3 regions of the Erwinia sp. SLM-02 genome follow, and region 1 is predicted to be linked to each of the others. Evidence: predicted binding sites of a transcription regulator. Region 1 holds the regulator's gene; each other region holds the start of a gene.

Region 1 (9,992 bases):
GTGGCCACAGCCAGATCATCCCACCGAAGGCAATCAGACAGCCAATCAGCGTATCCATCAGGCGCGGTACAAGCAGCTGCGCGCCGTTCAGCGACAGCAGCTGCAGTGTAAATACCGTGGTGATGGTAAAGCCGATGGTGGCCCAGCCGTAGAACTTACGGATAAACAGGTTACCAATCAGCGTCAGGGCCAGCATCACCAGCAGCATCACCGATTCCGGCGCGTGCAGGCGTAGCATCACGGCCGCAATGACCAACCCGGCCAGCGTGCCCATGGCACGGTGCTGGATCCGCACTCGCGTGGCTCCGTAGCCGTTCAGACTGACGAACATCACCGTCATCAGGATCCAGTAGGGTTTGGGCAGATTAAAAAACAGCGCCAGCGAGCTGGCAAAGGCCAGCATGATCCCGTAGCGCGACGCGCTGCGCAGGCCGGGTGATTTTAGCGACAGGTAGCTTTTCAGGGCCGGGATCAGCGGCAGGCGGCGCTGGCGATCCGCCATCAGATCGCGTCGATACAGCGGTCGCTGGGTGCGGAGCACGCGGGCGATACGGCTGAAGTGGTAATAACAGAAATTGCCCACCGGATTGTCTTTGTTCTGCCGGGATATTTTTTCCAGCGCCTGCAGCGGTTTGTCCATGGTGAAACGTTCAGGATAGCGATGATAGAGAATGTCATCGGCCAGCACCCGCAGCCTGGCGGCAATGGTCTGTGCGTTCCAGCGGATCACCGCCTCGGCGTGGCTTTGCTCCACCAGTTTCTGAACTTCTTCCGGCTGATGCAGGCTGACCGAAATATGCTCCTGCAGATCCAGCGCCACCTGAAATGCACGCGTCAGCCGCTGGTAGTGGTTATCCTGGCTGGCGGACAGCATATACATCTGCTGATAACAGGTATTAATCAGGTCAACCGCTTTTTGCTGGCGAGCCAGCAGCGGCGGAAGCGCGGTCTGCGGATCGGTCAGCCGGGTCAGCAGCGTATATTTTGCCTCGCAGTAGTCGGCCAGTTCGCGGTAGAGCAGGCTTAGCGTTTCCCGCATCGGCTGCTCTTTCCACAGCCGGAACCACAGCCAGTTGAACAGGCCGTACCAAATGGTGCCGAGAATATAGAGCAGCGGGGGCTGCCAGAGGGGGACTCTGCCGGCAAGGCTGAGGGTGAAAATGGCGGCAATTAACGAAGCGGGAAGCAGCCGACCGTGCAGCGGACTGATTTCCGCAGTGACGCCCAGCAACAGAGCCATCACCAGCATAATGATCGGCAACGGCACCCCTTTTTCGCCCGCATACAGGATCAGAAAGCTACAGAAGGCAAACAGGCTGCCACCAATAATCAGGCGTTTAAAAAAGCGTTTATGGGGGGTATCAAGACCGGCGTTGTTGCAGCAGGCGGGAACTAACGAGAAGAGTAAACCCTGTCTGAGATCGCCCAGCAGCCAGCCAATGGCTATCGGCAGGCACAGCACCAACGTTTGCCGCAGTGCATAGTTGACTTCAGGGTGATAAATGATTCTCCGCCACATGCCTAACACCACATAAAAAAGGGCGCGACCAGGCTGTCGCGCCCCAGAGTCAGAACCGCTTAGCGCGTACCGTAAACCACGATAGTTTTACCGTGCGCGGAAATCAGGTTTTGATCTTCCAGCATTTTCAAAATACGGCCCACGGTTTCACGAGAACAGCCCACGATCTGGCCGATCTCCTGACGGGTGATTTTGATCTGCATACCATCCGGGTGGGTCATGGCATCTGGCTGTTTGGCCAGATTCAGCAGCGTTTGTGCAATACGCCCCGTCACATCCAGGAAGGCGAGGTTACCGACCTTCTCAGAGGTGACCTGCAGACGGCGTGCCATCTGCGAAGAAAGACGCATCAGAATGTCAGGGTTAACCTGAATCAGCTGACGGAATTTTTTATAAGAGATTTCAGCTACTTCACAGGCACTTTTTGCGCGCACCCACGCGCTACGTTCCTGGCCTTCTTCGAAAAGACCCAGTTCGCCAATGAAGTCGCCCTGATTGAGGTAGGAAAGAATCATTTCTTTGCCTTCTTCATCCTTGATCAGCACCGCTACTGCGCCTTTGACGATGTAGTAGAGGGTTTCTGCCTTTTCACCCTGATGAATCAGGGTGCTTTTGGATGGATATTTGTGAATATGGCAATGTGACAGGAACCATTCGAGTGTTGGGTCTGTTTGCGGTTTGCCGAGAACCATTCGCTGTTATCCTCTATTGTAATCGTGCCTAAATATACCCTTTTTATCACTCAGGTTGCAGAAATGTTAACTGCTTTTTGAAATATTTCGGGTAAACAGGGACGGAATTCCCTGTCAGGCGCTTCCCATAGGAAAATCAAACGGGCCATACCATTAAGAGTCTGGCTCATCCTGTTGTCCCGTTTTCACCATGCATTGCAATGCCAGAATATTAATACAGCACCGTTTGTAGCACAGCTTGACCTGGCTGTCTCGTGTTGTCTCATGTTGTCTCGCTTCAGCAGGGTGCTAAAAGGCGGAGCGGCCTTTTCTGTTGCGGGTAAAGCGGTGTGCAGGCCTGCCGCGACCTCCCTGATTTGCCTCGTTGCCACGGGGATCACGGTCGATAAACAATCACGCTATGGCACGGTTCGTCACGGAGATGACGCTATTTTATGCTTCTATCACGGTATCCGCGCTACCGGTGTCATGCCGTTCCCTGCTGACGGTGAAGGTCGCCATCGGATGGAGTCATGCTGGAAGCGCCTCTCACCGTTAAAGGAGTAACTATGAAATCTCAAATCGCGTCACTGATTCAGGAAATCACCCCACGAGTGCTGCAATGGCGTCGGCATATTCATCAAAATGCCGAGCTCTCCTTTCATGAGCAAAAGACGGCGGATTATGTTGCCGGTGAGCTCCAGCAGTTTGGCGTATTAACGCTCACCCGCCCTACGCCAAACAGCGTGCTGGCGGAGTTAAAAGGGGCGCGCCCCGGCCCCTGTATCGCGCTGCGTGCCGATATGGATGCCTTGCCGATCCACGAGCTGAACCAGGAGCCTTTTACCTCGCGCAATGACGGGGTCATGCACGCCTGCGGTCATGATTCGCATACGGCCATGCTGATGGGCGCGGCCTGGGCGCTCTGCCAGCTGCAAAAACAGATTGCCGGGACGGTGAAGTTTATTTTTCAACATGCGGAGGAGGTTCCGCCGGGCGGGGCGCAGGAGCTGGTCTCTCTGGGCGTGCTTGACGGAGTTTCGATGATTTTTGGCCTGCACGTGATGCCGGCATTTCCAACCGGTACGGTGAGTTACACCGAAGGTGTTTTCAGCGCGGCCAGTGATAATTTCGATCTGATCCTGCAGGGGAAAGGCTCGCATGCCGCTCTGCCACATACGGCGTGCGATCCCGTGGTGTTAGGGGCCGGGGTAGTCCAGGAGCTGCAGCAAATCGTTTCACGCAGGCTGGATCCTAACGAGGGCGCCGTGCTCAGTATCGCCAGTTTTATGGCCGACGGGGGCTACAACGTTATTCCGGATACGGCGCATCTCAGAGGCACGCTGCGCACGCTGAGTGAAAAAACGCGTACTGAAATCCCAAAAATGATGGAACAGATGCTCGGTGGTATGACCGCGGCGGTCGGGGCGAGCTATAAGCTGGACTGGACGAAGGGTTATACGCTGGGCTTCAATCATCCGGATGCCTGCCGCTTTGCCGCAAAAAATGTGGTCGATACGCTGGGAGCCGATGCGTTGAAAATCATGCCGCATCCGATGTTTGGCTGTGAAGACTTTTCAGCCTACCAGCAGGTGATCCCCGGATGCTTCCTGTTTATTGGCTCCGGAAACGAACAGAAAGGAACCTGCTGGAGTTTGCATAATCCGCACTTCCGCCTGGATGAAGACGTACTGCCAATCGGCGTGAAGCTGCACATTGGCTTTATCCACCAGCAGCTGATGTCATAGCTGCTTATGTCACCGGATTAGCTGATTTTTTTGCCTTCGATCAGGCGTTTGACCAGGGGGCCCATAATCAGCTCCATCGCCAGGCCCATTTTCCCGCCTGGCACGACCAGGGTTTTAATATGGGAGATAAACGAGCCCTGAATCATGGTTAGCAGGTAGGGGAAATCGATATCTTCCAGCCCCTGGAAGTGGATCACCACAAAGCTTTCATCAAGCGACGGGATACCCCGCGCGGCAAAGGGGTTGGACGTGTCCACGGTCGGCACACGCTGGAAGTTCAGATGCGTTCGGGAGAACTGCGGCGTGATGTAATTAATGTAATCCTCCATCGAGCGCACCACGGAATCCATCACCGCTTCACGCGAGTGGCCGCGCTCGCTGGTGTCACGCACCAGCTTCTGGATCCACTCAAGGTTAACGATGGGCACTACGCCGACCAGCAGGTCGACGTTTTCCGCCACGTTGTTCTGTGGCGTCATCACGCCGCCGTGCAGCCCTTCATAAAACAACACGTCGGTCGGCTCAGGCAATGGCTGCCAGGGCGTGAAGGTTCCCGGCACCTGATTCCACGGCACCGCTTCATCGTAGGTATGCAGATATTTGCGTGACTGACCTTTTCCGGTACGGCCATACTCAATAAAGGTCTGCTCCAGTAGCCCGAAGTCATTTGCCTCCGGGCCGAAGTAGCTGATGTGCTTACCCATATCCCGCGACTTGCGGATGGCCATATCCATCTCCGGACGGGTGAACCGGTGGAAGCTGTCACCCTCGACCTCTGCCGCCCGCAGGTTAAGCTGCTGGAAAATTTTCCTGAAGGCGACGCTGGTGGTGGTGGTTCCTGCACCGCTGGAGCCGGTGACGGCGATAACCGGGTGTTTGGCTGACATGGTAAACAACTCCCTGAGATATGGTCGGACTGACGGATCATTCCTAACATGTTTACTGGTGAAAAGTCATCCTTGCTGCGTATCGGGCAGGAAAAATGCGATCAGCCGTTAAACTGACCGCGCGGCATGATATTGACGGTTTCATGCAGTTCCGACCAGACCAGCACGGCCTCACCGTTGGCCAGCTGGCGGTGAACATCTTTTACTTTCTGCGCCAGCGATCGCTCCTGCTCGCCGTAGTCGGTGCCCTCACGCAGAACGAAGGTTTCAATCAGGTTATCAAGGGTTTCAGGATCGAGTTCTTTCCAGGGAATAATCATCAGGGTTCCAGCCAGGTTGAAAGCCATTGCGGTATACGCTGTTCCAGCCACATTTTCGGCTGGCGGAGCGTACCGCCTACAAAACCAACGTGTCCGCCGTAGCGGGTCAGCTGATACTCAATATTCGGTGGCAGCGTGGCCGGATCCGGGATCACTTCGGCGGTCATAAAGGGATCGTCCAGCGCATGAATGATTAACAGCGGCTTGCTGACGCCGGGCAGCAGCGGCAGTCCGCTACAGCGCCGATAGTAGTCCGTCGCATCGGCGAAGCCGTGCGCTCTGGCGGTAATCGCATCATCGAAGGCGCGGAGCTTTTTCAGTGCCCGCAGCTGCGGCAGTTCGACGGGCAGCGTGCCAGGCCAGGCCATCAGTTTGCGTGCGGCATTTTGTTTCAGCAGATTAAGCAGGTAGCGCTGATAGACGCGGGAAAAGCCCTGTTCCAGCCGCTGGCTACAGGGTTCCAGCATCAGCGGGGCGGAAACGACCACGCCCGCGTCCAGCAGGCAGCGCTCTCCCTGCTGGCCCATCAGGCAGGCCAGCATATTGCCGCCAAGGGAGATGCCGACGGCGGCCGTGGGAACCTGGCCCCACTCATCACGCAGCCACTGCAGAAAATAGCTGGCGTCTCCGGTTTCTCCGGAGTGATAAATGCGATTCAGGCGGTTCGGCTCACCGCTGCAGCCGCGAAAATGCATCACCACGCCCAGCCAGCAGCGATCTTTCCACGCCTGGAGCAGGCCGTGTGCGTAGGGGCTGTTGAAGCTGCCTTCCAGTCCATGAAACAGGACCACCCGGGGTTTATGCCTTGCCTGCGCCGGGTCTTCGCTCCAGGCGAGGTCGACAAAATCGCTGTCCGGCAGCGTTAAGCGCTGCCAGTGAGGTTGCAAAGTAATGCGCCGGCGCACTAGCCGCGGCAGAATGGTTTGCAGGTGAGGATTACGCCCTCCCGGCAGGGGACGAAAAGATTTGTCATCCAGGTGACTGAAAATCATTGGGTCAGAGCTTGTAGGATCCATAACTCGCTGTTAGCTTCTTCGGGTTGTTTATTTCTTCAGGGGTGGGGAGCACCCGTTCTATGGAACTGAGCCTGTTTCTGTCTATGTTAGGTTTTCTCTGGGTCGCCGCTATAACGCCTGGCCCTAATAATATGTTACTCACCGCCTCCGGTGCCAACTTTGGTTTCTGGCGATCGCTGGCGCTGATGGTTGGCATAATGCTCGGCATGCAGATCATGCTGCTGATGGTCGCGTTTGGTATTGGCGGATTGATCCTTCTTTATCCCTCCCTGCATTTGCTGATGAAGATCGCCGGGAGTCTTTATCTGCTGTGGCTGGCGTGGAAAATCGGCACGGCGAAGTACGAGAAGCTGGAAACCGGTGACGGCCCGGCATCGCCAATGCCGTTCTGGCAGGGCGGCCTGCTGCAGCTGATTAACCCCAAGGCCTGGCTGATGGTGTTGGGTGCCGTAGCCAGCTTCAGCCTGGCCGGAGAAGCCTACTCTGGCTCGATCGTTGCCATCAGTATTGCGCTGGTGATAGTCAATCTGGCCTCAGGGGTGATCTGGCTGGGCTTCGGCACGCTGATCGGCCGCATCCTGCGCAGCCGCCGGGCATGGACGATTTTTAATGTGTTTATGGGCCTGCTGACCGCTGCCTGCGTGCTGCTGATCTGGCACTGATATCCGGGGCGTGTTCAGCACACGCCCTAAGGTTTAAAGCCATCGGTCTTTAACAGGCTGTTCAACACGCTGAGGTCGGTTTCAAACTCCAGCGTGTCATTCTCCAGCAGGCGAATATGCTGTTGGGCAAACGCCGAGTGCAGCGCCTGTAGCGCCTGTAAATATTGCTGTTCAATCTCGTCGGTCCTGCCGTGCAGGCTCAGCTGCTGTGACAGTGACAGGCCGCGCTTCACCACATTAGTAACCTGCGGCAGATAGCGCTGCAGAAAGGCCGTACCGGGCTGAACATCGGCAGGATCCTCCTGCATACACCCCAGAATGCGCTGCGCGTAGTCAATAACCCCGTCCAGCTCCTTTTGTAACAGCGCCGGCAGCGGAGACTGTTGCTGTAATCGGTAGATTTCCTGCCAGAAGAGGGTAAAGGGGCGCTGGGCATCGGTCAGATCGGCGTGCTCCTGGGCGGCGGACAACGCTTCGCTATCATCCCCGCAGGCCTGTTTTTCCGCCGCCGGCGCCGCTGTTTTTTTGGGCCCGAACCCGATGTCCGGATCTGCATCCTCGGCAATAGCGTTGCGCCGCCTGGCTCTGTCGACGAGCCACTTCTCGCGAACGGCAGTCAGCAGCGTTAACGCAACAAACAGGCCAAAAAACACCTCATGCGAGACGTGTTCGTAAATCATCACATAGGCGATACCTGAAACCAGTAGCAGCAGCAGGGGGGAAACAGCCGGGGTATTTTGACGGCTGGCGAGGGCGATAAAGTAGCCTGATGCGGCCATCCAGCAGGGCGTGGCGATCGGATCGCCAAAAAACAGCCACAGCATTCCGGCCGGCAGGCTCCAGCAGAAACAGCGGCGGCAGTAAACGAACAGATGTAGCAGAACGATCATGCTGGGCCAGACGAGAAACAGAAAGTCATTCTGGCCGTCGGAACCGGTCAGGGTGGCACGGGAGTGTTCTTCTGAGTGGCCCAACACCGTGCAAATGCTGATGAACAAGGCGACGAAAACGTACAGTACCAGCTGTACGGCGATCTTTGACCCGCGCGAGCGGTTGTAAAGGCCACTAAACCCGCCCTCAGCTTCGCCCTTCAGTTTACCGACGGCAGCCGCGCGTTGAGCTTCAGTGGCTTTCATTGGTTTCAACCCGTTCCTGCGGTGCCGCTTTCGCCTGAACAATCCCCGCGATGCGCTGCTTCATTTCCTGCTCCATATTGCCCAGCTCCTGTTCCACTTCCAAGCGACGCTGACGTGCATCGGTCGCGATGGTTAGCGTCTCTTCCAGCGTGTCGAGCAGCCGCGACTGCACGTCACGCAGGGTTTCGATGTCTACCACCGATCGTTCCACCTGGGTGGCGGTTTCCACACTACCGCTTTGTAGCCGCTCCGCATTGCGCTTCAGCATCTGATTGGTGGTATCGGCGACGTCTTTCTGCAGCTGCGCGGCCTGGCGCTGAGAGTAGAGCGAGATCCCCAGCACTATCTGGCTTTTCCAGACTGGAATGGTGGTGAGAATACTGCTCTGAATTTTTTCCGCCAGCGACTGGCTGTTGCTCTGCATCAGGCGGATCTGTGGTGCGGTCTGAACGGCGAGGGTGCGCGACAATAGCAGATCGTGCAGGCGGCGCTCAAAACGCTGGATCGCCGCCAGCAGGTCACTCACGTGCTGTGCATCCATGGCATCGCCCGTTTCCCGGGCGCGGGCCTGTGCCTCGGCCAGCTCATGGCTTGCGGTCAGCTCAAGCTTCTGCTTACCGGCGATGATATGCAGACTGACCTGCTGGAAGAACTCGCGATTGCGCTGGAACAGCTGCTCCAGAGTGGCAATATTCCGCAGCAGTCCGGTTTGTGCCTGGGCCAGTTTTTGTGTCAGCGAATCAACCTGCTGCGTCAGGGTGTGGTATTCCAGCAGCGTGCGTTCCACCCGGTTGAACAGGCTGCCAATCAGCGGCACGGAAGCCAGCCAGCTTTTTGGCTGACCCAATATGCCGGGATCGACGCCCTTCACTTTCTGCAACAGGTCGGTAATTTGCTGACCGACCTCGCCTGCATCCTTAGCACGAACTTCAGCCATCAGCGTATCGGCAAAGCGTGAGATGCCGTTCATGGTGTTAGCACCATAGGCAATCGCCATCAGCGGATCGTTGATATCGGTCTGTGCAATCAGCGCGGCAACCTGCTGCTGTTCACTTTCATTGAGGACAGGAGCCGCGGCGGTATCCGTTAATTCGCGGGAGAGAGCGAGTTCCGACATAAGAATATCCTTATTTATTATGTGGTAATCATTCAGGCGGGATTAAGGTAACAGGAAATGGCGAAGAGACAAACAACCGTGCCACGCGGATGAATAGGCTATCGGGCCTGACGCGGTGCTATGTGCGCTTTCCGGCAGGCTTTTGCGGAAAAACTACTAAGCACACTTTAATATAAAAAAGAATTTTTAATTACTTTATTGCGATAGTCGCGCCCGGTTACAAAGGAGGTGTTCACCGATAACAACAATACTGGAGCGGGCTATGGCGGGTAAATTTACGATTTCAATTCTGGCAGCGGCACTGGGGCTGGCAGCACTTAACGCACAGGCGGTGGACGTGACCGTCGCTTATCAGACATCCGCAGAGCCGGCAAAAGTTGCGCAGGCCGACGGCACCTTCGCCAAAGAGAGCGGGGCAAACGTTGACTGGCGCAAGTTCGACAGCGGCGCCAGCGTGGTCAGGGCACTGGCTTCCGGCGATGTGCAGATTGGTAACCTCGGCTCCAGCCCGCTCGCCGTCGCGGCCAGCCAGGGCGTGCCGATTGAAGTCTTCCTGCTGGCCTCGCAGCTCGGTAACTCCGAAGCGCTGGTCGTGAAAAAGAACATTAAGGATCCGAAGGACCTGATTGGTAAACGTATTGCCGTACCGTTTATCTCCACCACGCACTACAGCCTGCTGGCCTCGCTGAAGCACTGGGGCATTAAGCCGGGCCAGGTTCAGATTATTAACCTGCAGCCACCGGCCATTATTGCCGCCTGGCAGCGCGGAGATATCGACGGTGCCTACGTCTGGTCACCGGCGGTAAACCAGCTGGAAAAAGACGGCACCGTACTGACCGACTCTTCACAGGTTGGGAAATGGGGGTCGCCGACGCTCGATGTCTGGGTGGTGCGTAAGGACTTTGCCGAGAAGCAT
Region 2 (9,992 bases), on a different contig from region 1:
ACGATCACGGTCAGTTTAATTGGCGTCAGAAATGGCGAAGCCACATCGGTCGCAATCATACTGGCGCCTGACGGCATCTTCTCGATCAGCGGAGCAGCAACCATCTGATAAATGTCATTAGAGAAATAGATCAGACAGAGGAAAATCACCAGAACGGCAATAATGCAGTTTAACAGGCGCTTACGTAATTCAATCAGATGACTGATAAGGGGCTGGGTATCTTCAACTGCCATTTTTATCGTTCATCGCTCGGTTGAGTGGAGTTTGGGGCTACGGGAGAAGCAACGGGAGTCACCGGTTTCTTCAGGGAAACCACATTCTCGATCTCTGAAGCCCTGGGTTCAGCAGCCACGGCCGCAGACGGTTCAGGTTCAGCAGATTCAGGAGCCTGCGCAGGCGCAGACGCCTGATGATCGGCTTGCGATGGCGTCGCGCCGTCATGAGAAGGCTCGTTTTTCACCAGCGGATTATGAATGGTGTGCGCTTCTTCATCCGCAGCCTTCTCGTTATCGCCAAGATAGGAACGCTTGAACGACTCTGCCGTCTGCTTAAGTTCCTCGACTGAGGCCTTCAGCTCAGGTGAAAGGCTGTCCATGCTGGCCTTTTCAATTTTCTTCAGGCCATCCTGCAATTCCTGCAGCTTCAGCTCCTGCGCCAGCTCATTCTGTACGCTGGTCGCCAGCGAACGTAATGCCCGGATCCAGCCAACAACGGTTTTCACCGCTACGGGTAAACGCTGCGGTCCCAATACGACCAGACCAATAACGAAAACCAGTACCAGTTCACTAAAGCCTATGTCGAACACGGTTTATACCTTGTCGTTTTTAACGTCTTCTTTCTTCACATCGCTATGCTGCTGCTGATTAGCCAGTTTGGCGCTAAAGTCAGCGTCTTCAGTATGCGTTGTGGATTTCGCTTTATCGTCTTCATCACTCATGGCTTTTTTAAAGCCTTTAATGGATGAACCGAGATCGGAACCCAGTGAACGCAGCTTTTTCGTACCGAACAGCAGGACCACCAGCACGGCGATGATCAATAAATGTGGAAGAGTAATGCCCATGGTTACCTCTGAAATATCAATAATTGAAACCGGTCATGCAGTATATAACAGCTTATCTCCTGCTGACGATGCGCAAACTTACGCCCCGACGCAATAAACTGCCTATTTACCATTCATGACAATCATTTTGTTCTGCGCCAGCCAAGAAGCCAGGCGACGATGCCGCCCGCAACCAATCCGGCTGAAAGCAGGTCCCAGTCAGGCCTGAAGAGCAGAATAGCAGTACCACTCAGCAGCAGAGTGGCACCAACGCCAAACAAATAGCGCGACTGATGCTGTTTCGCCTTCTCATCCTTGAGTTCACTGACCAGACGGTCGACGCTGTGCTGCAAATGCTTATGCTGGCGAAGACTATCGTAAAACAGCTCCGGCAGCTCCGGCAGTTTTTCTGCCCAGAATGGCGCTTTTTCTTTCAACGCGCGCACAATCGCAGGGATGCCGATTTGATCTTTAATCCAGTCTTCCAGGAACGGTTTCGCCGTTTTCCACAGATCCAGCTGTGGATAAAGCTGCCTGCCAACGCCTTCAACATACAGCAGCGTTTTCTGCAGTAATACCAGCTGAGGCTGCACTTCCATATTGAAACGGCGTGCGGTATTAAACAGATTCATCAGCACATGGCCAAATGAGATTTCCGCAAGAGGTTTCTCAAAAATAGGCTCACAGACCGTGCGGATAGCAAACTCGAAATCTTCAACATTGGTATCAGGCGGAACCCAGCCCGAATCCACGTGCAGTTCTGCAACTTTTCGGTAGTCACGGTTGAAGAAGGCGATAAAGTTTTCCGCCAGATAACGCTTATCTTCCTTGTTAAGCGACCCCACGATACCGCAGTCGATGCCGATATACTGGGGATCCTCAGGATGCTCATAGCTGACAAAAATGTTGCCCGGATGCATGTCCGCATGGAAAAAGCTGTCGCGGAATACCTGGGTAAAGAACACCTGAACGCCACGTTCGGCCAGCAGCTTCATGTTGACGCCGTGCTGCTCAAGCGATTCAACATCTGAAATCGGAATGCCGTAAATACGCTCCATGACCAGCATCGTTTCACTGCAGTAATCCGAATAAATCTCAGGGATATACAGCATATTGCTGCCATCAAAGTTGCGGCGCAGCTGGATGGCGTTGGCCGCTTCACGCAGCAAATTTAACTCATCAAGCAGCGTTTTTTCATAGTCAGCCACCACTTCCTGCGGACGTAAACGGCGACCATCGGGCAACAGACGGGGAACCCAGCGCGCCATGCGGTTAATCAGCTTCATATCCGCTTTAATCACCGGCAGGATATCGGGCCGAATCACCTTAATGACAATGGCTTTCCCATTCTCTTTCAGCGTTGCCGTATGCACCTGAGCAATAGACGCGGAGGCCAGTGGCGTAATATCAAAATCATCAAACTGACTCGAAATTGGCGCACCTAACGATTGCTCGATCAGTTTCAGCGCTTTAGCGCCGTCAAAGGGTGCAACGCGATCCTGCAGCATCGCCAGCTGATCGGCAATCTGCCGGGGGAACAGATCGCGCCGGGTGGACATCATCTGTCCGAACTTAATCCATACCGGACCAAGCTGCTCCAGCGCCAGACGAAGACGTTCACCCAGCGGCAAATTCTTGTGACGATTCGGGATCCAAAACAGGCATTTTCGCCATAACCGTAGCGGCAGGGTAATGCGTATCTGGGGGATCAGTTCATCCAAACCATAGGTGAGGAACACGCGAATAATCAGATACAGGCGGCGTAATTCTCCGAAACTCATTTAGCCTCCCGTTTGCTAAGGCGTGCTTCCAGCGCTTCAAGAGAAGCCGACAGCGCATCAACTTCTTCAGAAAACCATGCCAGTTCCAGTCTACCCGGGGCAACTCGCCACTCTTCGGTTAGCGTTTGCGCCAGATAGCTTTGTTTTCGCTGCACATCGCGGCGAACGGCTTGAAAACCACTGCGGGCAAACTGCGAAATCCCCTGTGCGGCGATATCGCCAATCCACGGGGCGAGGTACTCTGCCGGATCGAGCTCCGCCAGGTCCATGAGTGCAGAAAACTGCTGAACCAGTTGGAGATCGCCTTCGACTTCCAACTCTCCGCTGCGGATCAACGCAGTCAGCTGTTGGCGATCGCGAAGCTTCGGCAGCGTGGACAGGCGCGTTTTCACCGTACAATCGGGCTTATCAGCCCAGTCGCCGATGACATCTACCTGACGATCGCTAAAGATAAAGGTGACTGGCTGCTTCAGTTCAGCCAGCACTATCGCCAGGCTCTTACCACTCAGGCGTTGACGCGCCGCTTTCAGGCCACGATCGCGATACAAAATCTGGTTAAGCGCGGTCTCCAGACTGGCAGTTAACAACGGCGTTAAAGTCATTCGCTTTCCCGATCAGAACTTAAATCCGCGGTGCAAGGCAACGATGCCGCCCGTGAGATTGTGATACGTGGTGTTTTCAAAGCCAACATCCATCATCATCTGCTTAAGCGTTTCCTGGTCCGGATGCATGCGGATGGACTCTGCCAGATAACGATAGCTTCCGGCATCTTTCGCCACCATTTCACCGATGCGTGGCAGAATGTGGAAGGAGTACGCATCGTAAGCTTTGCTCAGGGGTTCCAGCACCGGCTTTGAAAACTCGAGGATCAGCAGACGTCCGCCCGGCTTGAGGACGCGAAACATTGAAGCCAGCGCCTTCTCTTTTTCCGTCACGTTACGCAGGCCAAAAGCGATGGTAATACAGTCAAAATAGTTGTCAGGGAACGGCAGAGCTTCCGCGTTGGCCTGAACATAATTCACATTACCGATAATGCCTTTGTTGCGCAGCTTTTCGCGGCCGACCTTCAGCATTGAGCTGTTGATATCCGCCAGCACGACTTCGCCAGTTTCGCCAACCAGACGAGAGAACTTCGCCGTCAGATCGCCCGTACCACCGGCTAAATCCAGCACGCGCTGCCCGCGGCGCACGCCGCTGCTGTCAATGGTAAAACGCTTCCAGATGCGGTGAATACCGAATGACATCAGGTCATTCATCAGATCGTATTTGGCCGCAACGGAGTGGAAAACATCAGCAACCATGTCGGCTTTGTCGCTTTTCGCAACCGTGCGGTAACCGAAGTGGGTAGTGTCCTTTGATTCATCTGCCATTTGTTTTGCCTGCTCTACAATCAAATATTTGCCAAGTGTACCAGAGTCAGGCAGGCCAGGCACATGCCGCTCGCTGATTCATTGATTTGGCGCTAACCGCCGGTGGCGGAAATCCCGGGCTTCCCGGTATCAGGCTGCGGTTCCTGATTGTCGTCCAGCTCTGCGTGTTCATCGCCTCCCTCTGAAACCGCCTGCTCGGCCAGAAGAGGGTTAATCGGGCGTTTCACCTCCACCCCCATCTGACGGAACCCTTCAGTTTGCGCAATCAGATTGCCGCGCCCTTCTGACAGCTTTTTCATCGCCTGGCGGTAACTTTCCTGGGCCTTATCGAGGTTCTGCCCAATGCTGGACATATCATCAACAAACAGCCGCATTTTGTCATACAGTCGCCCGGCACGATCGGCGATGCGCTGGGCATGGCGGCTCTGATGTTCATAACGCCAAAGATTGTTAATCGTCCTCAGCGCAACCAGCAGCGTGGTCGGACTGACCAGCATGATATTCTGGTTCAGCGCCTCACTAATCAATTCCGGCTGGCGATCGATTGCCAGCAGGAAAGCGGGTTCAATCGGAATAAACATCAACACATAATCCAGCGAGCGTAAACCGGGCAATTGTTGATAATCTTTTCGGCTAAGTAAGCGAAGATGACCGCGGATCGCCGCGATATGCTCGCTGATAGCGGCTTCACGCTGCAGATCATCTTCACTGTTGAAGTATCGTTCGTAGGCCACCAGCGTCATTTTGGCGTCAATCACCACATCTTTGCCCTGGGGCAGACGCACAATGACGTCCGGCTGCATGCGACCATTCTGCTCCAGCTGGATGTTGACCTGCGTTTCGTATTCATGCCCTTCACGCAGCCCGGAAGCCTCCAGCACGCGGCTGAGTACGACCTCCCCCCAGTTACCCTGCGTTTTATTGTCACCCTTCAGCGCCTTAGTCAGGTTTAGGGCTTCCTGTGCCATGCGGGCATTCAGCTGCTGCAGATTGCGTATCTCATGGGAGAGCGTATGGCGCTCGCGTGCTTCCTGGCCAAAACCTTCCTGCACCTGACGGCGAAACCCTTCCAGCTGTTCGCGCAGTGGGGTAATCAGGCCATGCAGGCTCTGACGATTCTGCTCATCCACGCGGCGTCCGCTATTTTCAAAGATGCGATTGGCGAGGTTTTCAAACTGCGAGTTGAGCCGCTGTTCGCTGTTCACCAGCAGCCGCTGCTTTTCTTCCGCCGCCATACGCGTTTCCTCAAGGCGGATGGTGACCTCCCGCAGTTCCGCTTCCTGCGCGCTGTTAACCTCAAGCTGCGTGCGCAGCTCGCGTGTAAGCTGCTCGGCTTCACCCCGCCAGTGATCGAACTGATGCAGTTTTTCCTGCGCGGCGGCAAGGCTGCCGTGCAGCTGACGCAGCTCCTGCTCGTTTTTCCTTTGCGCCCCAGCCTGTTCGTCCAGCTGCTGCTGCAGGCGCTGGCGTTCAGCCTGGCTCTGCTCGGCAGCCTGCATCAGCAAACGTCGCTCGGTTTCCTGTTTGGCAAACCGCTGCTGGCCAAGAAACCAGGCAAATAACCACCCTGCCAGCATACCTGCCAGGCCAATGCCTGCGACGTAACTGATTGTTGCATCCACCCTGCTTCCCCTTTGATCAACGCATTAAGGGGAAAAATAGAGGCACACTGTATGAATGTCCAGATAAAAAGCGAGATGTTCAATGCTGCAGGCCGATTTAAACCCGAACGGGATAACGGCTCGCAAAAGCGGGAGTGTTGTTGCAGGAATTTCATGGCTGCGGCAGAGACCGCAGCCCAACTCTTTAACGGTTACAGAAGGCGGCGAGCGGCCTCAACGACGATTTTCACCGCGTCGCTTTCGGTACGCTTCATGGTTTCCGCGTCCGGAATTTCCTGCTGGGTCCGATTGACGATCACACCGGCAACCATGCCGGCGCGCAGCCCCTGGCTGGCACACATGGTCAGCAGGGTAGCCGACTCCATTTCATAGTTCAGCACGCCCATCTGCTGCCACTCTTTCATCGATCCCTGGAAACGGCTGACAACGCGCCCGGAATAGGTATCGTAACGCTCCTGGCCCGGGTAGAAAGTGTCGGACGAGGCCGTTACGCCGATATGCGTTGTGGCTCCGGCAGCTTCTGCGGCGGCAACCAGCGCGGTGGTGCAGGCAAAATCAGCGACGGCCGGGTATTCCAGCGGAGCGAAATGCAAGCTGGCACCGTCAAGACGCACGGAAGCGGTAGTCACCAGCACATCGCCCACGTTGATATTGGGCTGAATCGCGCCGGTGGTTCCCACGCGCAGGAAGGTGCGAACGCCTAGCTGCGCCAGCTCTTCCACGGCAATCGAAGTGGACGGGCCACCAATTCCGGTCGAACAAACGATAACCGGCTTGCCGGAGAGTTCTGCGCGCCAGGTGGTGAATTCGCGGTGTGAAGCCAGATGGATCGGGTTATCCATCAGAGCCGCAATTTTTTTCACGCGCTCAGGGTCGCCGGGTACGATCGCCAGCGTGGCACCCTGAAGATCGGCTTTCGTTAAGCCAAGGTGGAAAACGTCAGATTGTGCCATTTCAAACTCCTGTCACGAAAAACGGGGGATAGTTAACTGAGTGCTACTGTAAGCAAATGCGGCGCACTTTTATGTGATAAAAATCGCTTATCCAAATGAAACTTACATCAAACAAAATAAAAAATGCGATCGAAATCACACATAATTGTTCTGTTGCCTTTTTTTGCTACAACCCATCCCGCAGATCGGGTTTATCTGATGATAAAGAGATAGCCCGTACCCTGCGAGGGTGCCAGCGTTTCCTGGCTATAGTTAGCCCATCGCCTTAGTTCATGCATGGAGAGGACAATGAAAACCGAAGATAACACGACTCAAAAACTGAGCAATAACAGCTTCGCACCTGCAGTCCAGCCTGTCGCGGCCACCACTATTATTACCGATGATGCAGAGATTCTTTCTGGTGAAACCTCGATCCCCACTCAGGGAGAGAATATGCCCGCGTTTCACGCCAGGCCGCGCAATGTGGCAGGGCCGTTACCCGTCGTACTGGTGGTGCAGGAGATCTTCGGCGTTCATGAACATATTCGCGATGTTTGCCGCCGCCTGGCTCGTGAAGGCTATCTGGCCGTCGCGCCCGAGCTCTACTTCCGCCAGGGTGATGCCGCAGACTATAACGATATCCCTACATTATTAAAGGAACTGGTAAGTAAAGTGCCGGACAGTCAGGTTCTGGCCGATCTTGACCACGTGGCGAACTGGGCCTCACGTCATGACGGCGATATGCGCAATATGGCCATTACCGGTTTTTGCTGGGGCGGACGCATTACCTGGCTTTATGCCGCGCACAACCCTCAGCTGAAAGCCGCCGTGGCATGGTATGGCAAGCTGGTCGGTGAAAAAACCATGAAGCAGCAAAAACAGCCGGTGGACATTGCGGTCGATCTGAACGCTCCGGTATTAGGCCTTTACGGTGCGAAAGATGATGGGATCCCGTTAGATACGGTTGAGACGATGCGCCAGGCGCTGCGTGCGGCCAATGCTCATGCCGAGATTATCGTCTATCCGGATGCCGGTCACGCGTTCAACGCCGACTATCGACCCAGCTATCACGCAGAGTCGGCTACCGACGGCTGGCAGCGCATGCTGGCGTGGTTTGCCCAGCATGGCGTGGCGGCAAAAGCCTAAGAAAACGGGGCGCGCAGCGCCCCAATCATCAGCACACAACACCATGACACCAAACGGATAATTACGCTTTTGCCTTACGCAGGTTCTGCGCCGCTTTTACCATGTTTTCCAGCGCCTGCCGGGTTTCACTCCAGCCGCGGGTTTTCAGGCCGCAGTCCGGATTGACCCACAGACGTTCGGAGGGAATACGCTGCGCGGCTTTCAGCAGCAGAGCTTCCATCCACTCAACGCTCGGTACGTTCGGCGAGTGGATGTCGTAAACGCCCGGGCCGATCTCATTGGGGTATTCGAACTCTTCAAAGGACTCCAGCAGCTCCATATCGGAACGTGAGGTTTCGATAGTGATGACATCCGCATCCAGTGCCGCAATAGAATCCATAATGTCATTGAACTCGCAGTAGCACATATGAGTGTGGATCTGCGTGTCATCCCGCGCCACGGCAGCATTCAGGCGAAACGCATCCACCGCCCATTCCAGATAGGCAGCCCAGTCTGACTTATGCAGCGGCAGACCTTCACGCAGGGCCGGCTCATCAATCTGAATAATACCGATACCCGCTTTTTCCAGATCCGCCACTTCATCACGCAGCGCCAGTGCAATCTGCTTAGCAATGGTTTCACGTGAGACATCTTCACGCGGGAATGACCAGCAGAGGATAGTTACCGGGCCGGTGAGCATGCCTTTTACCGGCTTGTCGGTCAGCGACTGGGCATACTTCGCCCACTCCACCGTGATCGCCTGCGGACGGCTGACGTCACCAATAACGATCGGCGGCTTCACACAGCGTGAGCCGTAGCTCTGCACCCAGCCGTTTTGCGTGAAGATAAAACCGTCGAGGTTTTCGCCAAAGTATTCCACCATGTCGTTACGTTCGGCTTCACCATGGACCAGTACATCAAGGCCCAGACGCTCCTGTTCCACGATTGCCTGCTTAATGTGTTCGGCGATGCCGGTACGATAACGGGAACCGTCCAGGCGTCCCTGCTTGAAGTCCAGACGCAGACTGCGGATTTCGGTAGTCTGCGGGAAAGAACCAATGGTGGTGGTTGGCCATACCGGCAGCTGAAAACGTTGGCGCTGGGCTTCGGCACGAACCTGATAGCCATTCTGACGCTGGCTGTCTTTGGCGGCGATCGCTGCCAGGCGTTGCCCCACTGCAGCGTTGTGCACACGGGTTGATGTTTTGCGAGCCTGGACGGGGGCGCTCCAGGCCTGCAGTGAGGCAGCGTCGTTGTTGTTCAGGGCGCGGCTCAACAGCGAAAGCTCAGTACATTTCTGCAGCGCAAAAGCGAACCAGCTTTTTACTTCTTCATCCAGACGGGTTTCCACGCTCAAATCGATGGGGCTGTGCAGGAGCGAACAGGATGACCCAATCCACAGCTGCCTGCGTTTAGCCCTCAGCGGTTGCAGGCGCTCAAACCAGGTGCTGAGATCGGCACGCCAGACGTTACGCCCGTTAATGACCCCAACTGACAGCAGCCAGTTAGCCGGTAATGTGTCATTCAGTACGTTGATATCATCTTTTCCATGAACCAGATCCACGTGCAGCCCCTGAACCGGCAGCGCGGTAATCGTCTTCAGGTTCTGGCTGATGCTGTCAAAATAGGTCGTTAACAGCAGCCTGGTGTGTCCCTGCAACGCGTCATACGCCGGTTTAAATGCCGCCAGCCATTCAGGGGTCAGCTCCAGAGCCAGTGCGGGCTCATCAATCTGCACCCACTCAATATCCCGCTTCGCCAGCTCGGCGAGAACCTGCTGATACACCGGCAGAATATCGTTCAGTAGCGTCAGGCGGTCGAACGGCTCACCCTTCACCTTCCCCAGCCACAGATAAGTTACCGGGCCCAGCAGCACGGGTTTGATTTTATGCCCCAGGGCCAGCGCTTCATCCACTTCATCCAGCAGCTGGGTCCAGGTCAGTTTGAACTGCTGCCCTTTTACAAACTCCGGCACCATGTAGTGATAGTTGGTATTAAACCATTTGGTCATTTCCGCCGCAGCCGCGGGCTCCCCGGTCGGCGCGCGGCCCCGGCCAAGCCGGAACAGGGTATCAAGATCTACAGAGCCGTCTTTATTCTGATGGCGAGCAGGGACGTTGCCC
Region 3 (9,992 bases), on a different contig from region 1:
CGCATTCTGCCAGAGCTGGAAGATGCGAAAGACGTTAACAGCCACGACAGCTCAACCAACGGCCTGATTAACCGTTATAAATCCTGGCGTTAATTTCTCGCCAGTAGAGCCAAACCCCCGACCGTTCGGGGGTTTTTTATTGCCTGCGATCGGTACGCTTTTTCCATCAGGCGGCTGCCGTTATCACCGAATTTCCCCCTCTGGCCAGCCCATTTACGCTCCGGTACCCTGAGGTTTTTCCTGAAATCAGCGAAAGTTCATCCTTCCCAGGTGAGATTAATCCTAAAAAACAGGAGTAAAAATGCAATACTTCGCTGAATTACATAAGAAAATAATCCCAATAACGCCATGATTTAAAACATTTTTGTTTCTCTTTTCCGCAATTGAAAATACGATATTGGAGGATGCGCTTGTTTTAACGGCATAATGCTGCTGTTTAAGGCAAATCAGTATTATGTTCTGTAAGCTTTTCTTTTCTGCGCTTTACTAAAATTAAAATTTCTTTTTATTAAAAATAAAAGTGTAAAAAACTATTTTTTCAATACCTGGAAGGGGCGCTGATTTCTGGGAGTTATTTCCCCATAATGAAGATGCCAGGAACCATCCAGGCCCTGGTGTCCATTCATACTGTGAAGGGAAAGTGTAATGAAAAAAGTCTTATGTGCTACTGCAGCCATACTGTACTTAGCAAGCTCAGCTGCTTTCGCCGCACCTGGCGATGTTGCTGGCTCTTCTGCTTCTACTGACGGCACTGCCGCGGGTACTGAAGCAGCAGCACTGTCTGCGGGCGCGTCAACTGCCATCGGTATCGGTGCGGTTGCGGCGTTTGCAGGTGTTGCGCTGGCTACGTCAGGCGGCGGCGATGGTTCCAACACCGGAACCACGACCACCACGACCACCAGCACCACCCGCTAAGTACCAACATTAAACATAACCACACGAAAGTGTGGTTATTTTCAGATTGCATTCTTTAGCTCAGGGATCCCACTGGTGCGAAACCTACCATTGCTGCTGCTTTGCCTGTTACTTCAGGCCTGTACACAAACCCAAAAGGGCTTGAGTGAAACCGTTAAGCTGGCCGTTCTTGGCCAGGACGACATTGAGTTAACCAACCAACAGATCGCCAACATTCCCTACGCCAGCATGTATCTGCGCCTTGACGGCGGTCAGCAGATCTTCGTGGTGATGGGCTTTAACGAGGATGGTCAGCAGAAATGGATCACCCAGGATCGCGCAACGGTAGTGACGCAATCCGGTCGTCTGGTGAAAACCCTCGGCCTGGCGGATAACCTCAATGAGGTGACCAATCTGCAACAGGATCCGCTGCGCGATGCGCTGCGTCTGACGGACGGGTCGAGCTGGACACGCGTGCTGAGCTGGACGGAAAAAGGCCAGCTGCGCACCGGGACTGCGGTTTCTCACTTCACCCGTCAGGAAGATGCCGTGCTGCAGCTGGGCGGCCGGCAGGTTGCCTGCCGCGTCTGGCAGGAAGAGGTGGAGCTGAAGGAGAGTGGTAAAACCTGGCGTAATACCTTCTGGGTTGATACCTCCAGCGGACAGGTGCGTCAGGCCGTACAAATGTTGGGAGCGGACTACTTCCCTGTGGCAACCACTATTCTGAAGCCTGCGAAATCATGAAAAAAATCACAACTCTTCTCGCAGGGATAGTGGCATCGCTGTCGCTGCAGGCACTGGCGGATAGCCAGGTTACGGTATTTTATCCGGGGCAGTCGCAGACTGCCGTCGTCAGCCATGCAGAAAATCTGGCCCAGCTGGTATCCAGCCCGGCGCTGCAGGGAAAAACCTGGTGGCCCGGTACGGTGATCGGTGAAAAACTGGCCACGGCGGTGGCGATTCGCCAGCAGCAGGACGTGGTCGCCCGTCTACAGGTGTGGCGCGATAACCTGCGCAGCGATAACGATCTCGCCGAAGCGGCAGTCGTTGAAAATGTTCGCCAGCAGATTGCTTCGCTGAAGGTCACCGGTCGCCAGATGGTCAACCTTGATCCTGACTGGGTGCGCACCCGACCGCAGGGAAATCGCCGCCTGGCAGGGGAATACAGCGTCTATACCGTGGCTAAACCGACCTCGGTCAGACTGGCCGGCGCCGTTGATGGCGCAGGCACCACGCCGTGGGTTGCCGGACGCCCGGTGGCGGATTACCTCGAGTCACGCGCGCATCAGAGCGGCGCAGAGCGCAATGTGGCACTGGTGATCTCCCCTGCGGGCGAGGTGACCGAGGTTCCGGTGGCCTACTGGAACCGCCGCCACGTCGAGCTGGAGGCGGGCAGCACGCTCTTTATTGGCTTCTCATCCTGGGCGCTGCCGAGCGACCTTGCCGACCTTAACCAGCAGATCGTTTCTGTTTTGACGCACCGGATCCCTGACTGATGAAAAAACGTTATCTTCTCAGCCTGCTTTCATTTTCCGTGGCCTGTGCCTGCCAGGTTCAGGCGGCTTCCTATCCCGAGCCGATTGGACCCTCACAGTCCGATTTTGGCGGTATTGGCCTGCTGCAGGTGCCGACGGCGCGTATGGCCAAAGAGGGCGAGTTCAGCCTGAACTACCGCTATAACGACCAGTACCGCTTTTACTCCACCTCGCTGCAGCTGTTCCCGTGGCTGGAAGCGGCTATCCGCTATACCGACGTGCGTACCCGTAAATACAGTTCGGTTGAAGACTTCAGCGGCAGCCAAACCTATAAAGATAAAGCCTTCGATCTGAAGCTACGCCTGTGGGAAGAGGGCTTCTGGCTGCCGGAAGTCTCGGTGGGTAAACGCGATATCGGCGGTACCGGGCTGTTCGACAGCGAATACGTGGTCGGCACCAAGGCCTGGGGGCCGTTTGACTTCACCCTCGGCGTCGGCTGGGGCTACCTCGGCAACAGCGGCAACGTCACCAATCCGTTCTGTACAGCCAGCGACAAGTACTGTTACCGCTCTGAAGGTAACCGTACGGCGGGCTCGTTAAGCCTGGGCGATTCCTTTAAGGGCCCGATGGCGGTCTTCGGCGGGATTGAGTACCAGACCCCGTGGCAGCCGCTGCGCCTGAAAATGGAGTATGAAGGTAACGACTACCAGGGCGACTTTGCCGGCAAGCTGGATCAGAAAAGTAAGGTTAACGTCGGCGCCATCTACCGAATTACCGACTGGGCGGACGTCAACGTCAGCTACGAGCGCGGCAATACCTTTATGGCCGGCTTTACCCTGCGTACCAACTTTAACGAGCTGACCCAGCCGCACCTCGATACGCCGAAACCGGCCTATGAGCCGCAGCCGCAGGGCCGCTTCCTGGACTCCACGGTAACCGCCAGCCAGCTGACCGACCTGAAATACAATGCCGGCTTTGAAGCGCCGCATATTCAGCTGAAAGGGGACACCCTGTACGCCAGCGGCGAGCAGACCAAATACCGTGAGAACCAGGAAGCCATCGAGCGCGCCAACGTGATTCTGGCCAACCATCTGCCGTCAGGGGTGAAAACGATTGAGCTGACTCAACAGCGTCATCATATGCCGCAGGTGACCACCAAAACCGACGTGGCCAGCCTGCAGCGCCAGCTGGAAGGCTACCCGCTGGGGCGTGAAGAGACGCTGCAGCAGCAGCGGATCAATCCGGTTACGCCGGAACGTACCGAGCAGGGCTACTTTATCGACGGCCGTCGTTTCGACTACAGCCTGTCGCCGGTGCTTAACCAGTCGTTCGGTGGCCCGGAAAGCTTCTATATGTACCAGATCGGGGTTTCTGCCGGTGCTAATCTGTGGCTGACGGATCACCTGTTGCTCGACGGTAGCCTGTTCTTTAACGTGGCGAATAACTACGACAGATTCAATTACACGCGGTCTGGTGGAAATTCACCTCTGCCTCGCGTGCGTACCCAGATTCGTCAGTACGTTGAAAACGACGTTTACGTCAACAACCTGCAGGCTAACTACATGCACTACCTGGGCGGTGATTTCTACGGCCAGGTGTACGGTGGTTATCTGGAAACCATGTACGGCGGTGCCGGCGGTGAGCTGCTGTATCGTCCGCTGGATTCCAGCTGGGCAGTGGGGCTGGACGCCAACTACGTTAAACAGCGTGACTGGGACAACATGATGAAGTTCACCGACTATCATGCGAAAGTCGGCAACCTCACCGTCTACTGGCAGCCAACGTTTATGGATCAGGTGCTGGTGAAGGCCAGCGTCGGCCAGTACCTCGCCGAGGATAAAGGCGTAACGCTGGATGTTTCCAAGCAGTTCGACAGCGGTATCAGAGCGGGCGTTTATGCAACGAAAACGAACGTCTCCTCAGAAGACTACGGCGAAGGTGACTTCACCAAGGGCTTCTATGTCTCGGTGCCGATGGATCTGTTCAGCATCCGTCCAACCCGCAGCCGCGCGAACATCAACTGGACACCGTTGACGCGTGACGGCGGTCAGCAGCTGGGACGTAAGTACGAGCTGTATGATATGACCACCGACCGCGATCGCAATTTCCACTAAATGCACACGCGATAGAAAAAGGGCCGCTTAGCGGCCCTTTTTCTTTTTCAGGGCTAAATCCAGAATCCCCCATCTTGTGATCTGCGTCACACTAAAGCATATTGTTAAAACGTCGGGCAGCCCGACAGATAACAACTATTCAGAGGTGTGAACATGACTCCCCCCGTCCGTAATACTCCGGCCACCCGTCTGGCCTTTGCCCTGCAGATGGTGCTGAACGCCGGCCTGATTGCGCTGGCCGTTATCCTCGTTATCTTCCTCGGCAAGGAGACGATTCATCTGGCGAACGTACTGCTGAACACCGGGGAACAGACGTCTTCGTATCTGCTGATTGAAGGCATCGTCATCTATTTTCTTTATTTCGAGTTTATCGCGCTGATCGTCAAGTATTTCCAGTCGGGCTACCACTTCCCGCTGCGCTACTTTGTCTATATCGGCATCACCGCGATTATCCGTCTGATCATCGTTGACCATAAAAACCCGTTTGATACCCTGGCCTACTGCCTGGCTATTCTAATCCTGGTGGTCACGCTGTGGCTGGCGAACAGCAATCGCCTGAAGCGCGAATAAAAAAACAGGCGGCCATTGGGCCGCCTGAAACACAGGATGTAACGAAGCAAGAACAGCAGCAGTGGCAAATAAATCGGACTAGCCCTTCACGCCCCCGGCGGTTAAGCCGTTAACCAGCCAGCGTTGAGCGATAATAAACACCAGGGTAATCGGCAGCGCCGACAGCACGGCGGCCGCGGCAAAATCACCCCATAAATAGTTCTGCGGATTGAGATACTGCTGCATTCCCACCGCCAGCGTGTAGCTGTTCACGTCGCGCAGCAGCAGCGACGCCACCGGTACTTCGGTAACGGCCGCAATAAACGACAGAATAAACACCACCGCCAGAATCGGCACCGACAGCGGCAGCAGGATCAAACGGAACGCCTGCCACGGCGTGGCGCCGTCCAGCGCGGCAGCCTCTTCCAGCGAGCCGTCAATCGTTTCGAAATAACCCTTAATCGTCCACACGTGCAGCGCAATCCCACCGAGGTAGGCGAAGATCAGACCCGCGTGGGTATTCAGCCCGATAAACGGCAGATACTGTCCCAGCCTGTCGAACAGCGCATAGAGCGCCACCAGCGACAGCACCGCCGGGAACATCTGGAAAATCAGCATCCCCTTCAGCAGGCTGGACTTGCCGCGAAAGCGCATGCGGGCAAAGGCATAGGCGCAGGTGGTGGAGAGGGCGACGATGCCGACCGCGCTGATGGCCGCCACCTTGATCGAGTTCCACAGCCACAGCAGCACCGGAAACGGCGGCGGGGTTACGCTGCCGTTTTCATGCACCACCGGGATACCCAGCGCCAGCTTCCAGTGGTCCCAGGAAATATGCTCCGGCAGCAGCGAGCCGATGGCGTAGTTGCCCGGGCGCAGCGAGATGGCCAGCACCATCAGCAGCGGATACATAATGACGGCCACAAAGCTCAGCAGCAGCAGATGGCTGAACAGCAGGCGCAGTTTCTGCGATTTCGGTTGTACGATAGCCATGTTTACCTCAGTCGACTTTGATGCGGGTGGCTTTCAGGTTCAGCACCGCCAGGCCGCCTACCAAAAGGAATATCAGCGTGGCAATGGCCGCCGCCAGGCCGAAGTCCTGCCCGCCGCCGCCCTCAAAGGCGATGCGCCAGGTATAGCTGACCAGCAGGTCGGTATAGCCCGCCGGCGTGGTGGTGCCAAGGCGATCGGGTCCACCGTTGGTCAGCAGCTGGATCAGGACGAAGTTATTAAAGTTAAAGGCGAAGCTGGCGATCATCAGCGGTGCCAGCGGCTTCAGCAGCAGCGGCAGCGTGATGCGGAAGAAATTCTGTACCGTGGTGGCACCGTCCAGCGCCGAGGCCTCATACAGATCGTCCGGTATCGCCTTCAGCAGCCCCATGCACAAAATCATCATGTAGGGATAGCCGAGCCAGGTATTGACCACCACCAGCATGCTGCGTGCCAGCGTCGGGTCGCTGAACCAGGCGGGCTTCAGGCCAAACAGGGCGTTAAGCATGATGTTGATTTCGCCGAAGCTCTGGTTAAACAGCCCCTTGAAAATCAGGATAGAGATAAAGGCCGGCACCGCGTAAGGCAGGATCAGCAGCAGACGGTAAACCGCACGCCCTTTCAACGCCTCCCACTGCATCAGACAGGCCAGCACCATCCCCACCGCCGTGGTCAGGATCACCGTCAGCAGCGCGAACACCACCGTCCAGATAAAGATGCCGATAAAGGGTTTCTGAATACCGTCGTCGGTCATCACCCGCAGGAAGTTTTTCCAGCCGATGCTCACCGTATAGCCGGGGCTGAGCCGATCGCCGCTCCACTGCTGGCTGGCATCCTTCGCCTGATAGAAACCAATCTCATCGTTCGGCCAGTAAACCGTGCCGGTTTGCTGATTGGCCAGGCTGCCGTCCGCCGCCAGCTTATACAGCGGCTGCGTCCCGGAGAACTGGCGCAGCGAGCTCATCCGCACGCTGCTGCCGTCGGGCAGGGTGGCGGTAATCAGCCCCAGCGCCTGACGGTTTTGGGTCACCACGCGCAGCATCGCGCGCTCGCCCTGCGGGGTTTCCGCGCTCTCTTTCAGCGTCAGGGTCTGTGGCGTTTTATCGTCGAAGCTGAACGGCTCGGAGAGATAGCCGGGCTTGCCGTCGGCGGTCAGCTGCAGGACCCACTGACTGCCCTGCGGCCACAGATTGAAGTTATAGCGCTCTCCAGCCTGATACTGGCGGTCCAGCAGCACCGTCTGCGCCCGTTCAAAGGTCAGCTGGTTGGTACTGCTGTAATTGGTAAAAGAAATGGCGATGGTCGCCGCCAGCGGGAAGAGGACAAACAGCGCCATGCCCGCCAGTCCCGGGTACACATAACGCCAGGCGCTGGCCCGACGCTGAGCAAAAATCACCAGCCCAACGCTGAGTACAATCAGCGTCAGCGCGGCGAACAACACTTCACCCTGCGCATACATCAGCACCACGAGGTAGCCGGTAAACAGCGCAAACAGGGTAACGATCAGCCACTTCAGGCCATGCTTACCGGCAACGTTCGCCATAGAAATTCCTTACAGCAGCGACGGGCGTTTCCGCCCGCCTGGCAGACAACGGGGATTATTTAGTGATACGTGCCTGGGCGTCTTTCAGCGCGGCATCGACCGTCTGGCGGCCGTTGATCGCGTTCAGCACCGCGGTGCGTTCCGCATACCAGAAGGCGCTCATCTGCGGCACGTTTGGCATCACTTCACCCTTCTGCGAGTTCTCCATGGTGGCGGCAATCTTCGGATCCTTCGCCAGCTTCTCCTGCATCGACTTCAGCGCCACCGCACCCAGCGGCTTATCGGCATTGACCTTCGCCAGGCCGTCATCGGTCAGCAGGTAGTTTTCCAGGAACTCTTTCGCCAGCTCCTTATTCGGGCTGGCGGCATTAATGCCCGCGCTCAGCACGCCCACGAACGGTTTCGACGGCTGGCCTTTGAAGGTTGGCAGCAGGGTCACGCCGTAGTTAATCTTCGCACTCTCGATATTGCCCCACGCCCACGGGCCGTTGATGGTCATTGCGGTTTCGCCCTTGTTAAAGGCCGCTTCGGCAATGGCAAAGTCGGTATCGGCATTCAGATGCTTGTTCTTAATCAGATCGACGAGGAACTGTAATCCTTCCTGCGAACCTTTATTGGCCACGCCAACATCCTTCAGGTCATAGCTGCCGTCGGCGAGTTTTTTAAAGGCATAGCCGCCGTTGGCGGCGGTGAGCGGCCAGGTGAAGTAGGGTTCCTGAAGGTTAAACATGATGGCGCTTTTGCCTTTGGCCTTCAGCTTTTTATCCAGCGCCGGGATCTCTTCCCAGGTTTTTGGCGGCTCGGGCAGCAGGTCTTTGTTATAAATCAGCGACAGCGCTTCGGCGGCGATCGGATAGCCGATCAGCTTGCCGTTGTAGCGCACCGCGTCCCAGGTGAAGGGATAGAGCTTGTCCTGGAAGGCTTTATCCGGGGACACTTCGGCCAGCAGGCCGGACTGGGCATAGCCGCCGAAGCGATCGTGCGCCCAGAAAATAATATCCGGGCCGTCACCGGTTGCGGCGACCTGCGGGTACTTCTCTTCCAGTTTATCCGGATGCTCTACCGACACTTTGATGCCGGTATCCTGCTCAAACTTTTTACCGACTTCCGCCAGGCCGTTATAGCCCTTGTCGCCGTTGATCCAGATAACCAGCTTGCCTTCTTCAATCTTTGCCTGCGCCAGCGCAGGGAGCAACAGGCTGGAAAGGGTATACAGCAACAGTGTTTTACTCGCTAATCTGAACTTCGCCATTATTCGTTCCTCTAAGGGTATGAAGTCGGGATGTGCCTGCAGTCTGCTGTTAAGCAAGGAGAACTGCGTCATCCCCGGCTCTACTCCCCCCAATCACTTTCTGTGACCGGATTAACAAAAAATCCATTTCTGCGTTCCCGACCACAAAAAACACCCGTTATTTTTGCCAGCGCCGTCACGAAATTCACCTGCCGAGCCGATGGCTGATGGCGGGTGCGTTTTTCTCATCCTCCTTTCTCCTCCCCCATAAAAAATCCAGCGGTGGAGGAGTTACCTTTCCCCGCGCTGCCGCACACTCCGGCCATCAACAGTCAGTGGACGGGAGAAGCGGATGGCCAGCGTGGTGCTGAATAATGTCACCAAAGCATGGGGTGACGTGGTGGTATCAGATGCGATTGACCTGACGATTGCCGAAGGGGAGTTCGTGGTGTTCGTGGGGCCGTCAGGCTGTGGCAAGTCAACGCTGCTGCGCATGATTGCCGGGCTGGAAGAGATCACGTCGGGCGAACTGCTGATTGGCGATCGCCGGATGAATGACGTTCCTCCTGCCGGTCGCGGTGTCGGCATGGTGTTCCAGTCCTACGCCCTCTATCCCCACCTTACCGTCGCGGAAAATATGTCCTTTGGCCTCAAGCTGGCCGGGGTGGCGAAAGCCGAAATCCAGCAGCGGGTGAATAAAGTGGCCGAGGTGCTGCAGCTGGCCCACTTGCTGGACCGGCAGCCTAAAGCGCTCTCCGGCGGCCAGCGCCAGCGCGTGGCAATAGGCCGTACGCTGGTGGCGGAGCCACAGGTATTTTTACTCGATGAACCGCTGTCCAACCTTGACGCCGCACTGCGTGTGCAGATGCGCATCGAGATCTCCCGCCTGCACAAGCGCCTTCAGCGCACGATGATTTACGTCACCCACGATCAGGTCGAGGCGATGACCCTGGCCGACAAAATCGTGGTGCTGGAAGGGGGACGCATTGCCCAGGTCGGTAAACCGCTGGAGCTGTATCACTATCCTGCCAACCGCTTTGTTGCCGGTTTTATCGGCTCGCCAAAGATGAATTTCCTGCCGGTCAAAGTCACCGCCACCGCGATCGACCAGGTCCAGGTTGAGCTGCCGAATCGCCAGCAGATCTGGCTGCCGGTAGACAGCGCAGACGTCCAGCCCGGCAGCAATATGTCGCTCGGCA

What was found. The regulator CRP, encoded in region 1, controls carbon source genes, mostly activating them, when cyclic AMP is high. The targets are predictions, from matches to a motif close to ATGTGANNNNNNTCACAT.
Positions count from the first base shown of each region.
Region 2: a site for CRP is predicted at 6,837-6,854, ahead of udp (uridine phosphorylase). Genes of this name have one in related genera too.
Region 3: a site for CRP is predicted at 4,558-4,575, ahead of psiE (phosphate-starvation-inducible protein PsiE). Genes of this name have one in related genera too.

Region 1 is NZ_JAQISN010000004.1:410,133-420,124, forward strand. It holds gene PGH32_RS21040 (YccS/YhfK family putative transporter) at 1-1,519, opposite strand, end outside; gene crp (cAMP-activated global transcriptional regulator CRP) at 1,579-2,211, opposite strand; gene PGH32_RS21050 (amidohydrolase) at 2,760-3,938, shown strand; gene PGH32_RS21055 (phosphoribulokinase) at 3,956-4,825, opposite strand; gene PGH32_RS21060 (YheU family protein) at 4,927-5,145, opposite strand; gene PGH32_RS21065 (hydrolase) at 5,145-6,161, opposite strand; gene PGH32_RS21070 (LysE family translocator) at 6,221-6,823, shown strand; gene PGH32_RS21075 (5-bromo-4-chloroindolyl phosphate hydrolysis family protein) at 6,850-7,959, opposite strand; gene PGH32_RS21080 (toxic anion resistance protein) at 7,946-9,076, opposite strand; gene tauA (taurine ABC transporter substrate-binding protein) at 9,339-9,992, shown strand, end outside.
Region 2 is NZ_JAQISN010000007.1:61,483-71,474, reverse strand. It holds gene tatC (Sec-independent protein translocase subunit TatC) at 1-233, opposite strand, end outside; gene tatB (Sec-independent protein translocase protein TatB) at 236-805, opposite strand; gene tatA (twin-arginine translocase TatA/TatE family subunit) at 809-1,060, opposite strand; gene ubiB (ubiquinone biosynthesis regulatory protein kinase UbiB) at 1,183-2,820, opposite strand; gene ubiJ (ubiquinone biosynthesis protein UbiJ) at 2,817-3,422, opposite strand; gene ubiE (bifunctional demethylmenaquinone methyltransferase/2-methoxy-6-polyprenyl-1,4-benzoquinol methylase UbiE) at 3,435-4,190, opposite strand; gene rmuC (DNA recombination protein RmuC) at 4,283-5,812, opposite strand; gene udp (uridine phosphorylase) at 6,004-6,765, opposite strand; gene PGH32_RS23995 (dienelactone hydrolase family protein) at 7,054-7,890, shown strand; gene metE (5-methyltetrahydropteroyltriglutamate--homocysteine S-methyltransferase) at 7,952-9,992, opposite strand, start outside.
Region 3 is NZ_JAQISN010000002.1:759,522-769,513, reverse strand. It holds gene pgi (glucose-6-phosphate isomerase) at 1-93, shown strand, start outside; gene yjbE (exopolysaccharide production protein YjbE) at 646-915, shown strand; gene PGH32_RS16675 (YjbF family lipoprotein) at 991-1,638, shown strand; gene PGH32_RS16670 (capsule biosynthesis GfcC D2 domain-containing protein) at 1,635-2,390, shown strand; gene PGH32_RS16665 (YjbH domain-containing protein) at 2,390-4,483, shown strand; gene psiE (phosphate-starvation-inducible protein PsiE) at 4,637-5,053, shown strand; gene malG (maltose ABC transporter permease MalG) at 5,132-6,022, opposite strand; gene malF (maltose ABC transporter permease MalF) at 6,030-7,562, opposite strand; gene malE (maltose/maltodextrin ABC transporter substrate-binding protein MalE) at 7,618-8,814, opposite strand; gene malK (maltose/maltodextrin ABC transporter ATP-binding protein MalK) at 9,146-9,992, shown strand, end outside.